Regions from separate parts of the Marinobacter bohaiensis genome, predicted to be linked through region 3. Evidence: predicted binding sites of a transcription regulator. Region 3 holds the regulator's gene; each other region holds the start of a gene.
The links. The regulator LexA, encoded in region 3, represses DNA repair genes until DNA is damaged. The targets are predictions, from matches to a motif close to CTGTNTNNNNANACAG.
Positions count from the first base shown of each region.

Region 1 (5,813 bases), on a different contig from region 3:
ATCAGAGAAGCTGGCGCCACCGCCGCCGAAGCCGCCACCACCGGCCTGGCCGTCCACACCGGCGTGGCCGAACTGGTCATACGCGCTGCGCTTGCCCGCATCGGCCAGCACTTCATAGGCTTCGCTGGCTTCCTTGAACTTGTTCTCGGCCTCCGTGTCATCCGGATTACGGTCCGGATGGTATTTCATCGCAAGCTTACGATACGCGCGCTTTATTTCCTTGTCGTCCGCATCCCGGGAAACTCCGAGAACTTCGTAATAATCGCGTTTGGCCATGACTGATACCTGTTGCAGACCCCGGCCTCACCGGGATCTTGTGACTGCCTATTCCCATTGCCCCCGGCGCACGCTGGCCACCGGGCACAATTTCTCAAACCTTCAAACGCGCAAAACGCGGGGAGATGAATCCCCGCGTTTTGCGGCTAGCGGAAGACGTTGCGCTTAGCGCTTGTCTTCATCTTTCACTTCTTCGAACTCAGCGTCGACGGCGTCGTCGCCGCTGGACTGGGCCTGCTCACCCTGGGCGGCGCCTTCGGCACCTTCCTGAGCGGCCTGGTCGGCGTACATCTTCTGGGCCAGTTCAGAAGAGACCTCGGTCAGCTTCTGGGTCTTGGCCTCGATGTCGTCCTTGTCGTCACCCTTCAGCGCCTCTTCCAGCTCGCTGATCGCGGTTTCGATGGACTCTTTTTCCTGCTCGTCGACCTTGTCGCCGGCTTCGCTCAGGGTCTTGCGTACGGCGTGAACCATGCCGTCGCCCTGGTTGCGAGCCTGGATCAGCTCCTCGAACTTGCGATCCTCTTCGGCGTTCGCCTCAGCGTCGTGGACCATCTGATCGATCTCGTCCTCGCTCAGGCCGGAAGAGGCCTTGATCACGATGGACTGCTCTTTACCGGTGGCCTTGTCCTTGGCGGACACGTTCAGGATGCCATTGGCGTCGATGTCGAAAGTGACCTCGATCTGCGGCACACCGCGCGGCGCCGGCGGAATGTCGGCCAGATCGAAACGGCCCAGCGACTTGTTCTGGGTCGCCTGCTTGCGCTCACCCTGAACCACGTGGATGGTCACGGCGGTCTGGTTGTCATCGGCGGTCGAGAAGGTCTGCGACTTCTTGGTCGGGATCGTGGTGTTCTTCTCGATCAGCGGCGTGGCCACACCACCCATGGTTTCGATACCCAGGGTCAGCGGGGTCACGTCCAGCAGCAGAACGTCTTTCACGTCACCGGACAGAACCGCCGCCTGGATGGCCGCGCCCATGGCAACCGCTTCGTCCGGGTTCACGTCCTTGCGCGCGTCCTTGTTGAAGAAGCTCTTAACCTTCTCCTGGACTTTCGGCATACGGGTCTGACCGCCCACCAGAATCACTTCGTCGATCTCGGAAGCGTCCACACCGGAATCCTTCAGCGCGACCTTGCACGGCTCGAGGCTGCGGTCGACCAGGTCTTCCACCAGCGCTTCCAGCTTGGCGCGGGTCAGCTTCAGGTTGAGGTGCTTGGGACCGCTCTGGTCCGCCGTGATGTACGGCAGGTTAACGTCGGTCTGTTGACTGCTGGACAGCTCGATCTTGGCTTTCTCGGCCGCTTCCTTCAGACGCTGCATGGCCAGGGAATCGCCGCGCAGATCGATACCGCTGTCCTTCTTGAACTGATCCGCCAGGTACTCGATGACTTTCAGGTCAAAGTCTTCACCACCCAGGAAGGTGTCACCGTTGGTGGCCAGCACTTCGAACTGGTGCTCACCGTCGACATCGGCGATTTCGATGATGGAGATATCGAAGGTACCGCCACCCAGGTCGTAGACAGCAACCGTGCGATCACCGCCCTTCTTGTCCAGGCCGTAGGCCAGGGCCGCCGCGGTCGGCTCGTTGATGATCCGCTTGACGTCCAGACCGGCGATCTTGCCGGCGTCCTTGGTGGCCTGACGCTGACTGTCGTTGAAGTAGGCCGGAACGGTGATGACCGCTTCGGTGACTTCTTCGCCGAGGTAGTCTTCGGCGGTCTTCTTCATCTTCTTCAGCACTTCCGCGGAAACCTGCGGCGGTGCCATCTTCTTGCCCTTCACCTCAACCCAGGCGTCACCGTTGTCGGCCTTGGCGATCTTGTAGGGCACCATCTTGATGTCTTTCTGGACAACGTTGTCCTCGAAGCGACGACCGATCAGTCGCTTGATGGCATACAGGGTGTTGTCCGGATTGGTGACGGCCTGACGCTTGGCTGACTGGCCGACCAGCGTTTCACCGTCTTCGGTGTAAGCGATGATGGACGGCGTGGTGCGATCGCCTTCCGCGTTCTCGATGACCTTGACCTTGTCACCATCCATGATGGCTACACAGGAGTTCGTGGTCCCCAGGTCGATACCAATAACTTTGCTCATTGATTGACTCCAGTTCCTTTAGTTGCCGAATCTGCCTGATTCGCAATGGTTCATTCTGTCTTTGGCTCGGCTTGTCGAGCGTTTACTGCCTATATTGGCTCGGTAAGCGCGTTTTCAAGCCTGCTCGTCGATTTTTGCGCTGTCGTCAGGACGTGCCACGACCACCATGGCCGGGCGCACCAGACGATCGTTCAGGGTGTACCCCTTCTGGATGCAGGACACCACGCTGTTGGGCTCCGCATCCGGCGCGGGCACCATGGACATGGCTTCGTGGAGCTGCGGATCGAACGGCTCGCCAACGGGATCAACGGCCTGCACGTTGAACTTCTCGAGACTGCTGCGGAACAGACTCAGGGTCATTTCCGCCCCCTCGCGAATGGAGGCAACCACGTCGTCCGATGCCGACTTGCCCTCGGTGCTCTCGACGGCCTTTTCCAGGCTGTCGATCACCGGCAGCAGTTCCTTGACGAACTTCTCCAGCGCGAACTTGCGCGCCTTCTCCACATCGATGTCCGCGCGACGACGCACATTCTGCATTTCCGCCTGGGTGCGCAGGACCAGGTCCTTCTGCTCGGAAAGCTGGGCCTGAAGGGCTTCAACCTCGCCCTGCCCCTCGGCGACGGGCTCTTCGGTCGGCGCTTCAGTCGCCTCGGGTGCCTCGTTCAGCTCTTCCTCAACCTGCTCGTTGCGGGATTCATCTGCGCTCATCAGTCACTCCTGATCTATCTGCAAAATGGCGGCATGCCGCCCTTCTTGACTAGCTTGCCGGGGATATGGGGATCACCCGTGAGGACTTCAACCACTTTGGCGAGATTACTTGCAGACTGAACAAACACTGTATATATTCACAGTCACTGTATGAATTAACAGTGACAACGCATCCAACCAGACTTCACCGCGCCATTCAGGGCGCACACGATCCGGGAGGGCTTCATGCTGAACCAACTGATCGTCGCCAACTACGCCATTGCCGAGCGCGTTGAACTGCGGTTCCGCCAGGGCATGACCACGCTGACGGGAGAAACCGGGGCGGGCAAGTCCATCGTCCTTGACGCCCTCGGCCTGGTCCTCGGCGGCCGCGCAGACGCGGGCGCCGTGCGGCACGGAGCCAAGCGGGCCGACATCACCGCCCGCTTCGACGTCAGCCGGATTCCCGAAGCCACCGACTGGCTGGAAGCCCACGACCTGGACGACGAGCATGAGTGCATCCTGCGCCGCGTGATCAGCAAGGACGGTCGCTCACGTGCCTATATCAATGGCCAGCCCTGCCCGCTGGCCGACCTGCGCCAGCTTGGCGGCATGCTGATGGACATCCACAGTCAGCATCAGCATCAATCCCTGCTGCAGAAAGACACCCACCGCAAACTGCTGGATGAGTTCGCCGGCGCCGAGAAGCTTGCCGAGTCCACGCGAGACGCCTGGAAAGCCTGGCAAAAAAGCCGGCAGCGGCTCACCGAACTGCGCAGCAACCGCGACGAGAATGAGGCAAAACTGCAATTGCTTCGCTATCAGGTGGAAGAGCTGGACCGTCTGGCGCTGGCCGAAGGCGAGCTCGACGATCTGGAGGCGGAACAGGCCCGGCTGGCCCACTCCGAAACGGTTCTGCGCAACTGCCATCAGGCCGCCCAGCTGTGCAGCGAAGAAGAGCCCAGCGCAGCGTCACTGATTCAGCAGGCCCTGCAGCAACTGGAGCAGCTTCCGGTGGACGTCCCGGCTCTGGCCGACACCCTGCAGATGCTCAACGAAGCCCAGATCCAGATTAACGAGGCAGGTAACAACCTGCAGCATTTCGTGGAAGATTACGACGCCGACCCGGCTCGCCTGGAAGAGGTGGAAGGTCGCCTGAGCACGGTCTACGAACTGGCCCGCAAACACCGGGTCGGCCCCGAGCAGCTGCTGGAACTGCACCGGCAACTGCAGGAGGAACTCGCGCAACTGGACGGCGGCGAAGGCAGCCTGGAGCAGTTGGAAGCTGAAGTCGACGCGTTCCGGCAGACCTGGCAGGAACAGGCGGACGCGCTGACCGCAAAACGCGAAGACGCGGCCGCACGGCTGGACACACGCATTGCCGAGGAACTGGCGTCGCTGAGCATGCCCTCGGTGCAGTTCGTCACCCGGCTCGCGCGCCAGGAATCGGACACCCCAGCCGCGGTTGGCAACGAGGACATCGAATTCCTGATCAGCGCCAACCCGGGGCAGCCCGCACGGTCACTGAGCAAGGTGGCCTCGGGCGGCGAACTGTCCCGGATCAGCCTGGCCATCCAGGTCGTCGTGGCCCAGACCTCAACAATCCCCACCCTGGTCTTCGACGAAGTCGACGTGGGTATCGGCGGCGGCACCGCCGAAGTGGTAGGCCTCCTGCTGCGACAGCTCGGCACCAACGGCCAGGTCCTGTGCGTGACCCACTTGCCCCAGGTGGCCGCACAGGCTCACCAGCACCTGTTCGTCAGCAAGTTCAGCGAGCGGGACGCCACCTTCTCACGTATTGAAACACTCAACGACGACGGTCGCGTCCGTGAGGTCGCCCGCATGCTGGGTGGCGTGGACATGACCGACCAGACCCTGGCCCACGCCCAGGAGATGTTCCAGAAGGGGCAGGCCGTTCACCACTGAACGGAACGGCTTGACCCAAACAGGAACTGATAGCGGCACTGTGGCGCCCGCAGCACCACGGCGCTCACACTGACATTTCCCCCACGCTCAACCCCGAGCGGATTCCGAGGCAGGTTTTCCTGCCTCTTTTTTTTATTGCACGTCCCGATGACTGAAACAAAAACGCCCCCGAAGCGGAACTTCAGGGGCGCTGGCATGCCTGACACGGAAACCGGAAGCGCTGATCAGCTCTTCTTGGCCGGTTTTACGTACAGGATCAGACTGTGATCAACAAGCTCGTACCCGTGCTCTTCGGCGATCTTGCGCTGCCGTTCCTCGATGACCTGATCAACAAATTCGACCACTTCACCACTTTCGGTACAGACCATATGGTCGTGGTGATCTTCCCGCGCAATTTCGAACACGGCGTGACCGCCCTCGAAATTGTGCCGCAGGACGAGGCCCGCCGCCTCAAACTGGGTCAGGACTCGATAAACGGTCGCCAGACCGACGTCATCACCGGCTTCGAGAAGTTTCTTGTAAACATCTTCTGCACTGAGATGATGTTCATCGGATGCTTTCTCAAGGATGTTGAAAATCTTGACCCGAGGCAGGGTCACCTTGAGGCCAACCTTGCGTAATTCAGCGTTTTCGGATGACATGCTGGTGTTTCGCTCTTTGGTGATGTGTCTGCTTCCGTTATGATAGCCAGCCAGACGGTTACCGGCCATTTCCAGGGCCGCCCCTGTAAGCATCTCAAGATAGAGGATTTCACCCCCTGATGCAAAAGCCCGCCGCCTTACTCTCCCTTGTCCTGACAGCCATTCTGAGTGCCGGCTGTGCGTTCCCTG
Region 1 is NZ_QGEH01000001.1:733,896-739,708, reverse strand. It holds gene dnaJ (molecular chaperone DnaJ) at 1-276, opposite strand, end outside; gene dnaK (molecular chaperone DnaK) at 442-2,370, opposite strand; gene grpE (nucleotide exchange factor GrpE) at 2,485-3,078, opposite strand; gene recN (DNA repair protein RecN) at 3,304-4,983, shown strand; gene fur (ferric iron uptake transcriptional regulator) at 5,208-5,624, opposite strand; gene DKK67_RS03270 (outer membrane protein assembly factor BamE) at 5,744-5,813, shown strand, end outside.
Region 1: a site for LexA is predicted at 3,225-3,240, ahead of recN (DNA repair protein RecN). Genes of this name have one in related genera too.

Region 2 (5,813 bases), on a different contig from region 3:
GGGAAGTGTTGTTTCAGCCAGCGACCGACGTCGAGCTCGTTGGAGTCCACCACCGGCGCGGCTCCCCACAGGGCCAGGCACTCGTCCAGGGGGTGGGTGTCCAGATCGTCCCCGAGGAGCGTGTAGTGCCCTTTCTCGGCGCGGCGCCGGGCGCTGGTGATCAATTGGCAGAGCTGGCCGTAGCCGGTGCGGGTGCGGGCCAGCAGGACCAGCAGGACCAGCAGGCCGTCCGGCGATTGCAGGCGGAACTCGCTGCCGGTGATCAGCTTGACCGGGCTGTCCTTCAGGGCGGCAAAAGCGCGCGGCATGCCGGCCACCGAGCATTCGTCGGTGATGGCCAGCGCCCGGTAGCCGAGGCGGGCGGCTTCCCCGGCCAGTTCGTGCGGATGGGAAGCGCCGCGCAGGAAGCTGAAGTTGCTCAGGCAGTGGAGTTCCGCGTAGCTCATGGTTTTACCCGAACCAGCCGTGGATGAACCAGCCGCCGGTCACGTCCCGGAACAGCCAGCCGGTCTGGCCGCTGTGCAGCCGGGCGATGTAATAGTCGCGCTGGACGCGCTCGCCGTCCCACCAGCCGGCGCTGATGCGTTCGGGGCCGGCCAGCCAGAGTTGCGGCATTTCCTGTAGCGGCTGGGGCGCACGCAACAGCCACAGCGGTCGGCGTGGCAGGTCGCTGGCTGTTGCCGCCATGGCCCGCATTGGAGACGCGGTCCAGGCCTGCTCGGGGCGGTGGTCGGCCCGCAGGGTCGGCCGATGCAGGGCGTCTTCTCCCAGGCGCGCCTGCAGCCGGCTGAGCAGGTGCTGGCGGGCTTCGTCGCGGGCGTTGGGAGTGTCGCCGAACAGGTCGTCGCCGGTCGGCGCTTCCCGCCCGATAAAGCGCCGCACCTTGAGGGACAGGCCAATGGCTGGCGCCTCCAGGGTGTGCCGGTCCAGTTTCAGGTGCGCCAGGTCGAGAAAGGCGCTGGCACGGTGTTTCGGCGCGGTGGAGCGAAGCGGCAGAGAGGTGACCGGCTGACTGCGGTGACGGATTTCCAGTTGCAGTGTGTCGGTGTGCTGCTGGCGCCAGCGCAACTCCGTTTCCAGTTCCTGCAGGGCGCGCTGCAGGGGAAAGAGCAGGCCGCTGCTGTGTTCCACATCCTCGGCGAAATCCAGGCGGCGGTGAAAGTAGGGTGGGGGTTGCCAGTCTGACTGCGGATCAGCGGCCCGCCCCTCGATCTTCTGCAGCATCAGGCAGGTCTCCGGTCCCAGGCGCCGGGCCAGCTCCCGATCAGGCAGGGTGAGCACCTGCCCCAGAGTGTGCAGGCCCATGCGCTGCAGGCGTTCGATGGTTCGCTCGTCCAGGTCGGTGTGGCCGATGTCTAGGCTATCCAGGGAGTGCCGCAGGCGCCGGGTGTCATCGGTGCAGTGCCCGCTGTTGCTGCGCGCCAGTAGGCGGGCGCCCAGGGGCGTGCTACCGCAGGCCAGCTGGGCACTCAGGTGGCGTCGGCCCAGCTCCGCTTCCAGGGTGCGCCACAGATTGTCCAGGCCGCCGTGCAGGCGACGCAGGCTGCCGGCCTCGACCAGGAGGCCGTCCGGTGGGTAGAGGCTGATGCGGGCGGCCTGGCGGTAGAGCCAGGCAGCTTGCTGCTCCAGAACCCGGGCCTGCTCCTCCATGTCGGCGGGAATCAGTTGCAGGCCGTCCGCCAGGGCGCTGGCGGTCTGGGGGCTCTGGCCAATCGTTACGCCCGCCCGGGCGGCTTCCGGGTTGAGCTGGGTGACCCGTGGCGGGTATCCGCTGACCAGTGCCATGGGGCGGGGCGAGGTCTCGCTCTGGCTGAAATGCTCCAGCAACAGGTGGGGAAAGTGCAGGTAAAGCCACAGCATGCCGGATCTCAGTGCGGTTGGGGCCAGGGGCCGCGGATGACGTTGCCAGGCAGGGCTTCGGCATCCTGTGCCGGAGCCACTGGTGCCAGGGGCAGGGTGAGGCCGTCGACGGGCCAGCCGCCACGGCGTTTGAGGATATTCGCCTGCAACTGGCCGTTCGCCAGGGGATTCAGTTGCAGGCGCAGGGCAGCGGGGGAGGACTGGTCGGCATAGCGCGCGTCCCGGAACAGGACGCACAGATTATCGCCCGCTTCGGCAGCCAATTGGATTCGGCGGATGTCGCTGCGCCTGGCGGCATCGAGCCAGATCATGGCCAGGCCGGTGGTGTGCGAGCGCAGGCAGTTCTCCAGGGCCCAGAGCCGGTCCTCCCGGCTTTGGGTCTGCACACTCACCACCTGGTTCAGTTCCACCTGCGCCCGGGCCAGGGCCGGTGCGTAGGGTGTGTGTGGCGGGTCGATCCAGAATACGGTCTGCCCGGCACGGGACAGGCGGCACAGGGCCGGCAGCAGCAGGCGCAGTTCGCCAATGCCGGGGGCGGGGGTCAGGCATTCAATCAGGGCGCCACGGGGCCAACCGCCGCCGGGCAGTTGCGCGTCGAGCGCGGCAAAGCCGGTGCTCTCCGCTGCCGCACCCAGGGCCTGCTGGTGGCGGCTGGCCTGCCAGATGCGGGCGTTGTCGAGTAGCTGGTCGAGGATCTCGCTCATGCGTGTCTCTCTGCGATACTGTTTATTTATACAGTATAGGTTGAGGGTGGTCGTTTGCAAAGAGTGGGATGGCTTGCAAGGGGGTTGACCTGTTTCGGGGTGGGGCGCAGGCTGTGACTGACCATTCCGGACCAAGGAGGAAGTCATGTCAGAGTTGAAATCCGAGTCCTGCGAAGCCTGTCGTGCCGATGCGCCCGAGGTCACCGGCAAGGAGCTCGATACCCTCAGCGCCGACCTGCCGGATTGGGTGGTGGTGACCCGGGATGGCGAGCGGCAGCTTGAGCGGGTATTCCGCTTCAGGAATTTCGCCGAGGCATTGACGTTCACCAACAAGGTGGGCGAGTTGGCCGAGTCGGAGGGGCATCATCCGGCCCTGCTGACCGAGTACGGCAAGGTCACGGTTCACTGGTGGACCCACAAGATCGGCGGCCTGCATCGCAACGACTTCATCATGGCCGCTCGTACCGACGACCTGGCGCACTGAGTCTCGGTAATTCCCGCCGGACCGGTGGCTTACGCCGGCCCGGACAATCCGTTATCATGCGGCGTTTCGCTGGAAAGCGGCCGTGCCGCCGTTTTCCGTCTCCGAGATTGAATGAGAGGCTGCCTGCGGGCTTCCGGCGGCGGCCTTTCCGGATGGCTGTGATAACGCATGGAACATACATATCGTCTGGTGATTTCCTGTCCTGACCGGGTTGGCATCGTGGCCAAGGTCAGTAACTTCCTGACTACCTACAACGGCTGGATCACCGAGGCCAGCCACCACGCCGACAACCAGGCCGGCTGGTTCTTTATGCGGCACGAGATCAAGGCCAGTTCCATTCCCTTCGGCCTGGATCAGTTCCGCGCCGCCTTCGAACCGATTGCCCGGGAATTCGACATGACCTGGCATGTGGCGGATTCCGCCGAGCCCAAGAAGGTTGTGCTGATGTGCTCCAAGGAATCTCACTGTCTGGCGGACCTGCTGCACCGCTGGCACAGCAAGGAGCTGAACGCGGAAATCGTGGCGGTGATCTCCAACCACGACGACCTGCGCCGCATGGTGGAGTGGCACGATATTCCCTATCACCACGTACCGGTGACCAGGGACAACAAGCCCGAAGCCTTCGCCGAGGTGAATAATCTGTTCGCCCACTACGGCGCGGATGTGATCGTGCTGGCCCGCTACATGCAAATCCTGCCGCCGGAGGTGTGCGAGCAGTACGCCGGCAAGGTGATCAATATCCATCACAGCTTCCTGCCGTCGTTCGCCGGCGCGCGTCCTTACCACCAGGCTTACAGCCGCGGGGTCAAGCTGATTGGCGCCACCTGCCACTACGTGACCCAGGATCTGGACGAGGGGCCGATTATCGAGCAGGACGTGATCCGCGTCAGCCACAGCGACACCATCGAGGACATGGTGCGACTGGGCAAGGATGTCGAGAAGAATGTGCTGGCCCGAGGCTTGCGTTCGCACATTGAGGACCGCGTCATCACTCACGAGAACAAGACCGTCGTTTTCACCTGAACGCGGGTTTGATCCGGAGGTCGCCCGACCTCCGGAAAGCTGACTTCCTTCCTTCATTTAGACGGCATTTCGATGTCACCCCGGGGCCTCGATTGTGGTATCATCGACGGCTTATAAATCCGCCCTGGGGAGCCTCTCACGTGCGAGAGGGGCCATGTTTCCCCGGCGAATAAAGCAGCGTCCGGCAAGGTCGTTTCCGGTGGCCGAAGAAGCCAGTCCGGAAAGCCAGTGTCCGGGAAGCGGAGCCAATGCCGATTCCCGCAAGGACGACTTCCAGCAAACGCAAAGGAATCCTTCTCGATGGGTGAATTAGCCAAAGAGATCCTGCCCGTAAATATTGAAGACGAGCTGAAACAGTCCTATCTCGATTACGCCATGAGCGTGATCGTCGGGCGGGCCCTGCCCGATGTCCGCGACGGCCTCAAGCCGGTTCACCGTCGTGTCCTGTTCGCGATGTCGGAGCTGAACAACGACTGGAACAAGGCCTACAAGAAATCCGCCCGTGTGGTGGGTGACGTCATCGGTAAATACCACCCGCATGGCGATTCCGCGGTTTACGACACCATCGTGCGGATGGCTCAGCCGTTTTCCATGCGCTACCCGCTGGTAGACGGCCAGGGTAACTTTGGCTCCATCGACGGTGATAACGCGGCGGCCATGCGTTACACCGAAATCCGCATGGAGAAGATTGCGCACTCGCTGCTGGCGGATCTGGACAAGGAAACCGTCGACTTCGTACCCAACTACGACGGCACCGAGCAGATTCCCGACGTCCTGCCGACCCGTGTGCCCAACCTGTTGGTCAACGGTTCCTCCGGCATTGCCGTAGGCATGGCGACCAACATTCCGCCGCACAACCTGAAAGAAGTGGTCAGCGGCTGCCTGGCGCTGATGGATAACCCGGATATCACCATCGATGAGCTGATGGAATACATCCCGGGGCCGGATTTCCCGACCGAAGGCATCATCAACGGCCGTGCCGGCATCATCGAGGCCTACCGCACCGGTCGCGGTCGCATCTATATCCGTGCCCGTCACGAGATCGAGGTGATCGACAAGAAGACCGGCCGCGAGGCTATCATCATCACCCAGCTGCCGTACCAGCTTAACAAGGCCCGCCTGATCGAGAAGATCGCCGAGCTGGTCAAGGAGAAGCGCGTCGAAGGCATCTCCGAGCTGCGCGACGAGTCCAACAAGGAAGGCATCCGCGTGGTGATCGAGCTGCGCCGGGGCGAGAACGCCGAGGTGGTGGTCAACAACCTATTTGCCCACACCCAGATGGAAACCGTGTTCGGCATCAACATGGTGGCCCTGATCAACGGCGAGCCGAAGATCCTCAACCTGAAGCAGATCCTGGAAGCGTTTGTCCGTCACCGGCGCGAAGTGGTTACCCGCCGGACCATCTACGAACTGCGCAAGGCCCGTGAGCGCGGCCACATCCTGGAAGGTCTCACGGTTGCACTGGCCAACATCGACGAAGTCATCGAGCTGATCAAGCAGTCCCCGTCCGCGGCGGAAGCCAAGGAAAAGCTGCTGGCCAAAGGCTGGCAGCCGGGGCAGGTGTCCGACATGCTCGAACGCGCCGGTCAGGACGCCTGTCGTCCGGACGATCTGCCGGAGATCTTCGGCATGCGCGACGGGATCTACCACCTGTCGCCGGAGCAGGCCCAGGCCATTCTGGACCTGCGCCTGCACCGCCTGACCGGTCTGGAAACCGAGAAGCTGCAGAACGAATACAAGGA
Region 2 is NZ_QGEH01000001.1:2,757,216-2,763,028, reverse strand. It holds gene DKK67_RS12375 (error-prone DNA polymerase) at 1-446, opposite strand, end outside; gene DKK67_RS12370 (Y-family DNA polymerase) at 451-1,860, opposite strand; gene imuA (translesion DNA synthesis-associated protein ImuA) at 1,869-2,564, opposite strand; gene DKK67_RS12360 (4a-hydroxytetrahydrobiopterin dehydratase) at 2,710-3,048, shown strand; gene purU (formyltetrahydrofolate deformylase) at 3,217-4,071, shown strand; gene gyrA (DNA gyrase subunit A) at 4,372-5,813, shown strand, end outside.
Region 2: a site for LexA is predicted at 2,583-2,598, ahead of imuA (translesion DNA synthesis-associated protein ImuA). Genes of this name have one in related genera too.

Region 3 (5,813 bases):
TCAGCTGCGCCCCCCGGCAGATACCCAACACCGGCAGGTGCAGGCGCTCGGTTTCCGCCAGCAGGCGCCAGTCGGTCTCGTCCCGCAGTCGGTCGTATCGGGCTCGTACTTCGGGCGCCTGGCCGAACCGGTCGGGATGGACGTGGGTGCCGCCGGACAGGATCAGCCCGTCCAGCATGGACACGTCCACCCGCGAGCCCGGGCGAATGAACAGCGGGCGCGCACCGAACAGTCTCAGCCCCAGTCGCATCAGGCGATGGGGCAGGCGCTGTCGCGACGGGCCGCTGATGCCGATGGTCAAGCCAGGTTCTGAGCCAGCCATTCCTCGCAGCGGTCCTTCCAGCTAGTGGTCAGGTTGCGGAAGCTGAACTTGCGGCTTTCGCGGTAGGCGGCCATCAGGTCCTGCAGACGTTTTGCGTCCGCTGCCAGTTCCTCGACCACCACCCAGTCGTTCCACACGTCGGAGAAGTGCCAGCGCGGGTTGTCGATGTCGCAGTCAGGCAGGCGGTAGTGCAGGGTCGGGCGGGCCTTGATGCGTTCGTCGTCGACGTACTGCCGCAGCAGGCCGTCGTCGAGGTGGGAGAACAGCGGCAGCAAGTCGAGCGCGCGGTTGCGGGTCGGATTGTAGTGCAGGTAATCCTTCATCAGCGTGGCGCGGTCGGGCTGATAGTCCGGCTGCATGATCAGGTCCACGTAGTCCGTGTCCCAGGGTTCGATGTAGGTAGTGAACTTACGGCTGATATCCAGCTGATGACGCGATTTCAGCCACTCGTAGAGCGCCGCGAAAGCCCGCAGGTAGGCCAGCAGGGTGCCGCTTTCCAGGTTGGGCAGCTCCGGGTTCAGCTGCAGGCCGAAGGCGTAGATCAGCGCCTCGCGACTGCCTACGGCACCGGCGTCGCGCAGCTTGTTACAGAGTTCCTCCATGGTCTCCAGCTCCGACAGCGGCAGCGGCGGGCTGACGATTTCCAGCGGCACGATGCGTTCGGCCGCTGCGTCGATCACTTCCATGGCGTGGCCGCCGAGTTCGCGTATGGAGTCGGGCAGCCGGTCGTCCTGCAGGTCCAGGTCCTTGATCGGGTCGGAATCCAGCTCGATGGTGTATTCGCCCTGGGGCGTATCCAGGCGGGTGACGTAGCGGGATGTCAGGTGCGGCTCCCCCTTGAGCAGCTTGCCGCAGAGGCGGACGAGGCTGTCGTAGGAGAGCCCGGATATCTCGATCTCCACGCCGACGCGTCGTTCCTCGCCGTCCTGGTTTTTGAGGATGCTGGGCATCCGGCACGCCTGTTCCACTGTCATTTCGGCTCCTTGGTTGGGTTGGCCGCTGTGAGGTTCCTGTAGGCTTTGTCGCAGTTCGTTGTGGCCGCGTCAATCCCGGCGGTGATGTGGTTCAAGCAGGACCCGTGCCGGGACGATCCGGCCCGCCTGCCGAGGCGACGGCCGGATGCGCCATTCCACGCGCGTACTGTTACACTGATCGGCTCCATGCACCGGGATGGGAGCATCATGCTGGAACAAAGCCTGAAACAGCTGCTGGGGCAGTACCGGCCCGAATCGCTGCTGGTCGCGGGGGAAACCGCCCGACATATTGGCGATGTCTGGGCTGAATACGCCGGTATCGAACTGACGGATGTCTCCGAAGCGCCCCTGGCGGTCGTTGAGCACCAGGAGGCCGTGGCGGATCTGGCACTGGTTACTGAACTGATGGGCCGTCTGTCCCACGAAGAAGCCCGGCAGTTCCTGGGCTGGCTGCGCAATGCCGGGGCGCGTCGTGTCGCGGTCAGTCTGGCACCGGACGACGGCTGGACCTTCAGCGACATGGTCGCGCTTGCCTTCCATCGTCATGACCGTTTTGACGACGGTACCGAACTGTTCACCTATGACATCGAAACCTATAATCGCCCTCGGGAGTGGAACAACCCCCGGTATTGGGCCAACCCCGAGAATTGGGGGAAATACCGCTGGTAGCGGTACGCTTGCCGGCGCGATATTTTCAGCGACGTCGCGCCGGGTTAGGGTATCACCCACGAGGTCACAGATCAGAGTCTTTCCGGGAGGTTGCAATGGAAGAGCAATGTGTGAAAGCCCGAGTTTATGGACAGGTTCAGGGCGTTTTGTTTCGGGCCAGTACCCAGGAAAAGGCCAGGGCGCTGGGGCTGACCGGGTACGTGAAGAATCTGGAAGACGGCTCGGTCGAAGTCTTCGCCTGTGGCGATGAAGCGGCCGTAGAGTCCCTGGTTGAGTGGCTGCACAAGGGCCCCGACCGCGCCCGGGTGGACAAAGTGGACGTCGAGGGCATGGCCTACCGGCCCAGGAAGTCTTTCACGGTCAAGTAGTCGCGTGATGCAACGCCGTCCTGTCTCCAGTCTTTACACTGGATAAAATACTGTATATAGTCACTCGTACTGTATATAAAGACAGGTAAACGGCATGAAGCTGACACCGAGACAATCCCAGGTTCTGGACGTAATCCGCCGCTACGTGGACGACACGGGTTATCCCCCCACCCGGGCCGAAATCGCCAGGGAACTGGGGTTCAAGTCGGCCAACGCGGCTGAGGAACACTTGCGGGCGCTGGCCCGTAAAGGCGCAATCGAGATGGTGCCCGGCGCCAGCCGTGGCATCCGCCTGCCTGAAGCGGAAGAGGATCCCGGTTTGCCCATCGTGGGGCAGGTAGCCGCCGGTAGTCCGATCCTCGCGCAGGAACACATTGACGATTACTGTGCCCTGCAACCCACCTTCTTTTCCCCGTCTGCCGACTACCTGCTGCGCGTGCGCGGCATGAGCATGAAGGACATTGGCATTCTTGACGGCGACCTGCTGGCCGTCCACCGGACCCAGGACGTCCAGAACGGCCAGGTCGTCGTGGCCCGTGTGGGTGAGGAAGTGACCGTCAAGCGCTTCAAGCGTGAAGGGACCCACGTTTACCTGCTGCCGGAAAACGAGGAATTCCAGCCCATTGACGTTGATTTGACCGAGCAGGAACTGTTTATCGAAGGCTTGGGTGTCGGTGTGATCCGTCGGTCGGATATGCACTGATAGCCTGGCCCGTGCGACATTCGGAGGTGTCCCGTGGAGCAGCTCAGTTTTAACCAGACTCTTTCCCAGAATCCGGTGCCCGTGGCGCTGGCGGACCGATCGCTGAAGCGTCGGAGCCGTCTGGCCAGGCCGGTGGCGATCCACTCGCAGGAGCGCCCGCTTCGGGCTCCGGAAACGCCTGACGCTCCGGCTCGCGAGCCCCAGGGCAATGTGACCGAAATCATATTGCCGGAAGGTCAGGTCGAGAACATGCAGCTGCTGCTCCCCATGCTGACCCAGCTGAACCAGGAGCGTCGCTGGCTGGCCTGGATCGATCCTCCCCAGGCGTTGATGCAGAAGTGGCAGCAGACCCATGGCATTGTTGCCGGCGAGATTCTGGTCCTGCGCTCAAACGATCAGTTTGACGCCCAGGAATTGGCGGAGCGCGCGCTGCGGGCCGGTACCTGCCACGCGGTGGTGATGTGGACCGCAGGCACGCCGGGAACGGCCGCCATGGATCGCTTGCAGCAGGCCTCTGCCAAAGGGGAGAGCCACGGCGTTGTTCTGAGGCAGCGTTAGGCCGGGCGACTTTCCGGGTTTCATGTCCGGGTAAGGCATTCGGTGAGGCCGTGTCAGGGCAGGCTGCGCCCTGATGGTTCATGCTCGGACGAGTTGTAACGCAGGGTACGTCGTCGTTGGATGGTGGGCGTCTGGATGACGTAAACGGCGGTGTGGTTTCCGGCCCGGCAAGACCTACTGCGCGGGTTGGTTCGTATTCACAGGCCGTCGTGGCCTGTAGAGATTGCGCTGGTAAATGGATAACGCCGGCGGATAGCCACCCTGGCCGTGGTGGTTCGGTGTGCCGACGATGGGAATGGACGACCGCGCCCGACGGCTCTCCCGCAGCAGCGCACGCGGCGCTCGGAATGTCCCTCCCTTGATCATCATTCTTCGCCAAGCCATCCGGTGTTGCTCGGAACCCTTCAAGTTAAGGCATTCTGCGGATGGCCGGCTTCCGCCGCCATAGACCGTCCTGTCGCGTCCGGCCCCTGGCGTGGGTATACGGTGTGGTCGACTAGTGCAGCGTGCGGGACTGGGAGGGAGCGGGCAGCTCCGCATCCTCGTCTTCCCAATCGATGGCGTGGGCAATGTCGCCCACCGCTTCGATACCCGCTGTCATCATGGCCTTTGCCACGGACAGGTCGCGATCTTCCATCATGTCACGCGCTTCCTGGGAGAAGGAGATGCGGACCAGAGGCGCCGAATCGTCATCGACCCGCTGCAGGGCAAAATCGCCATCGGGGAGTTCTACGATTTCCAGAATGGATGTGGACATAAATACAGCCTTTATCGGAAGGCTTTCGGCCTTCTCAATTCGATTCATTTTGGCGTTTGATGCCGTCGGTCCTCGTCAGGATCGAAAGCCTACCACTCTTCGTGCCTTTCCAGCACGCCGTCGATGTAGCGGCGTATGGCTTCGGTCGTCTTGAGCAGTTCTGCCGGTGTACGGTCCGGTCCGGACTGGGCGGATACCGCGATCAGGTTGTCCTGGGCTTCCGCTTTCTTGCGGTCGACAGGGCGGCCCTGCTCGGCCAGTAGCCCATCAACATGTTGCCACCAGGATCCTGGCTCAGTGGCCAGCGCGCGCAACTCCTCTACCTCGCGACAGGTGTAGTCAATGGCCTCTGCCAAGGCGTCGATGCTGTTCCTAGATGCAGGACTCACCTGATACAGGTCGGCAATCAGGGAGAGCAGGGCGCTCCGGGTTTCGGAGAGCAGCGCAACTCCACCCTGCAAGCTCGCTTCGCGACGGGTTGCCTGATCCTGCTCCTCGGCCAGACGAAACAGTGTATTGGCCAGGAATAGCTTCTGCCTGGTGAATGTGGGCCACTGTGACGCCATGAACGACTCCGCGGATCCGGTGGTTGAGCTGATGAGCCAGTCTAACAGATTCCGGTTTCGCTTGCCGTGTCCGTGGATGTGCAGGCGGCGTTGCGACGGTCTCCGCCGGGAAGCACAGGGAGGCGTGGCGGATGGGCTCCAGGGCGGGGCGGCCATTTGGTGAGGATTAACAACTTCCTACAATTAAACACTTGTTTAATTTGCAACGATCAGGCAAAAAGTCGCCTGCGCTGAACATACACATCTGTTTGGAGGGGCGATATCCCCGGGTATCGGCTCCTGATGCGGGAGGACGATTTGTTGGAATGTAATCGCAAGGCGAAGCGCTCGGTCGCGACTTTGGGGCTGGTTTCCCTCCTTGGGCTGGCTGCCCCGTCCCTGGCCAGTGTCTCCGAGGACGAGGCCGCGCGCCTGGACCAGGATTTGACCCCGGTGGGGGCAGAGCGGGCCGGCAATGGCTCGGGTACGATCCCCGCGTGGGATGGCGGGCTCGCCGAACCACCGGCGACTTACCGGGAAGGCGAGATCGAAGCCGATCCGTTTCCGGACGACAAGCCGTTGTTCGTGATCACGGCCGAGAATGCTGCTCTCTATGGTGACAAGCTAACGGCCGGACACCGGAAGCTGCTGGAGCAGTATGGTCCCGAATACGTCATGCCGGTCTATCAGACGCGCCGCACGGCCGCCTATCCGGAGCGTATCTATGAGCGGCTCAGGGATAACGCGAGGCACGCCGAGCTACTCGATAACGGCAATGGCGTTCGCTCCACCATCGCCACCAGCCCGTTCCCGATTCCCCAGAGCGGGCTTGAGGTCATCTGGAACCACATCCTGCGTTTTCGCGGTGAAGAAGTGTCCTTCCGCTCGGCATTCGCCACGCCGACGGTGGACGGATC
Region 3 is NZ_QGEH01000004.1:105,989-111,801, reverse strand. It holds gene DKK67_RS17170 (gamma-glutamyl-gamma-aminobutyrate hydrolase family protein) at 1-322, opposite strand, end outside; gene DKK67_RS17165 (amidoligase family protein) at 298-1,296, opposite strand; gene DKK67_RS17160 (DUF6231 family protein) at 1,342-1,965, shown strand; gene yccX (acylphosphatase) at 2,061-2,333, shown strand; gene lexA (transcriptional repressor LexA) at 2,428-3,036, shown strand; gene DKK67_RS17145 (cell division inhibitor SulA) at 3,070-3,594, shown strand; gene DKK67_RS17140 (hypothetical protein) at 4,091-4,351, opposite strand; gene DKK67_RS17135 (DUF6586 family protein) at 4,441-4,917, opposite strand; gene DKK67_RS17130 (DUF1329 domain-containing protein) at 5,257-5,813, shown strand, end outside.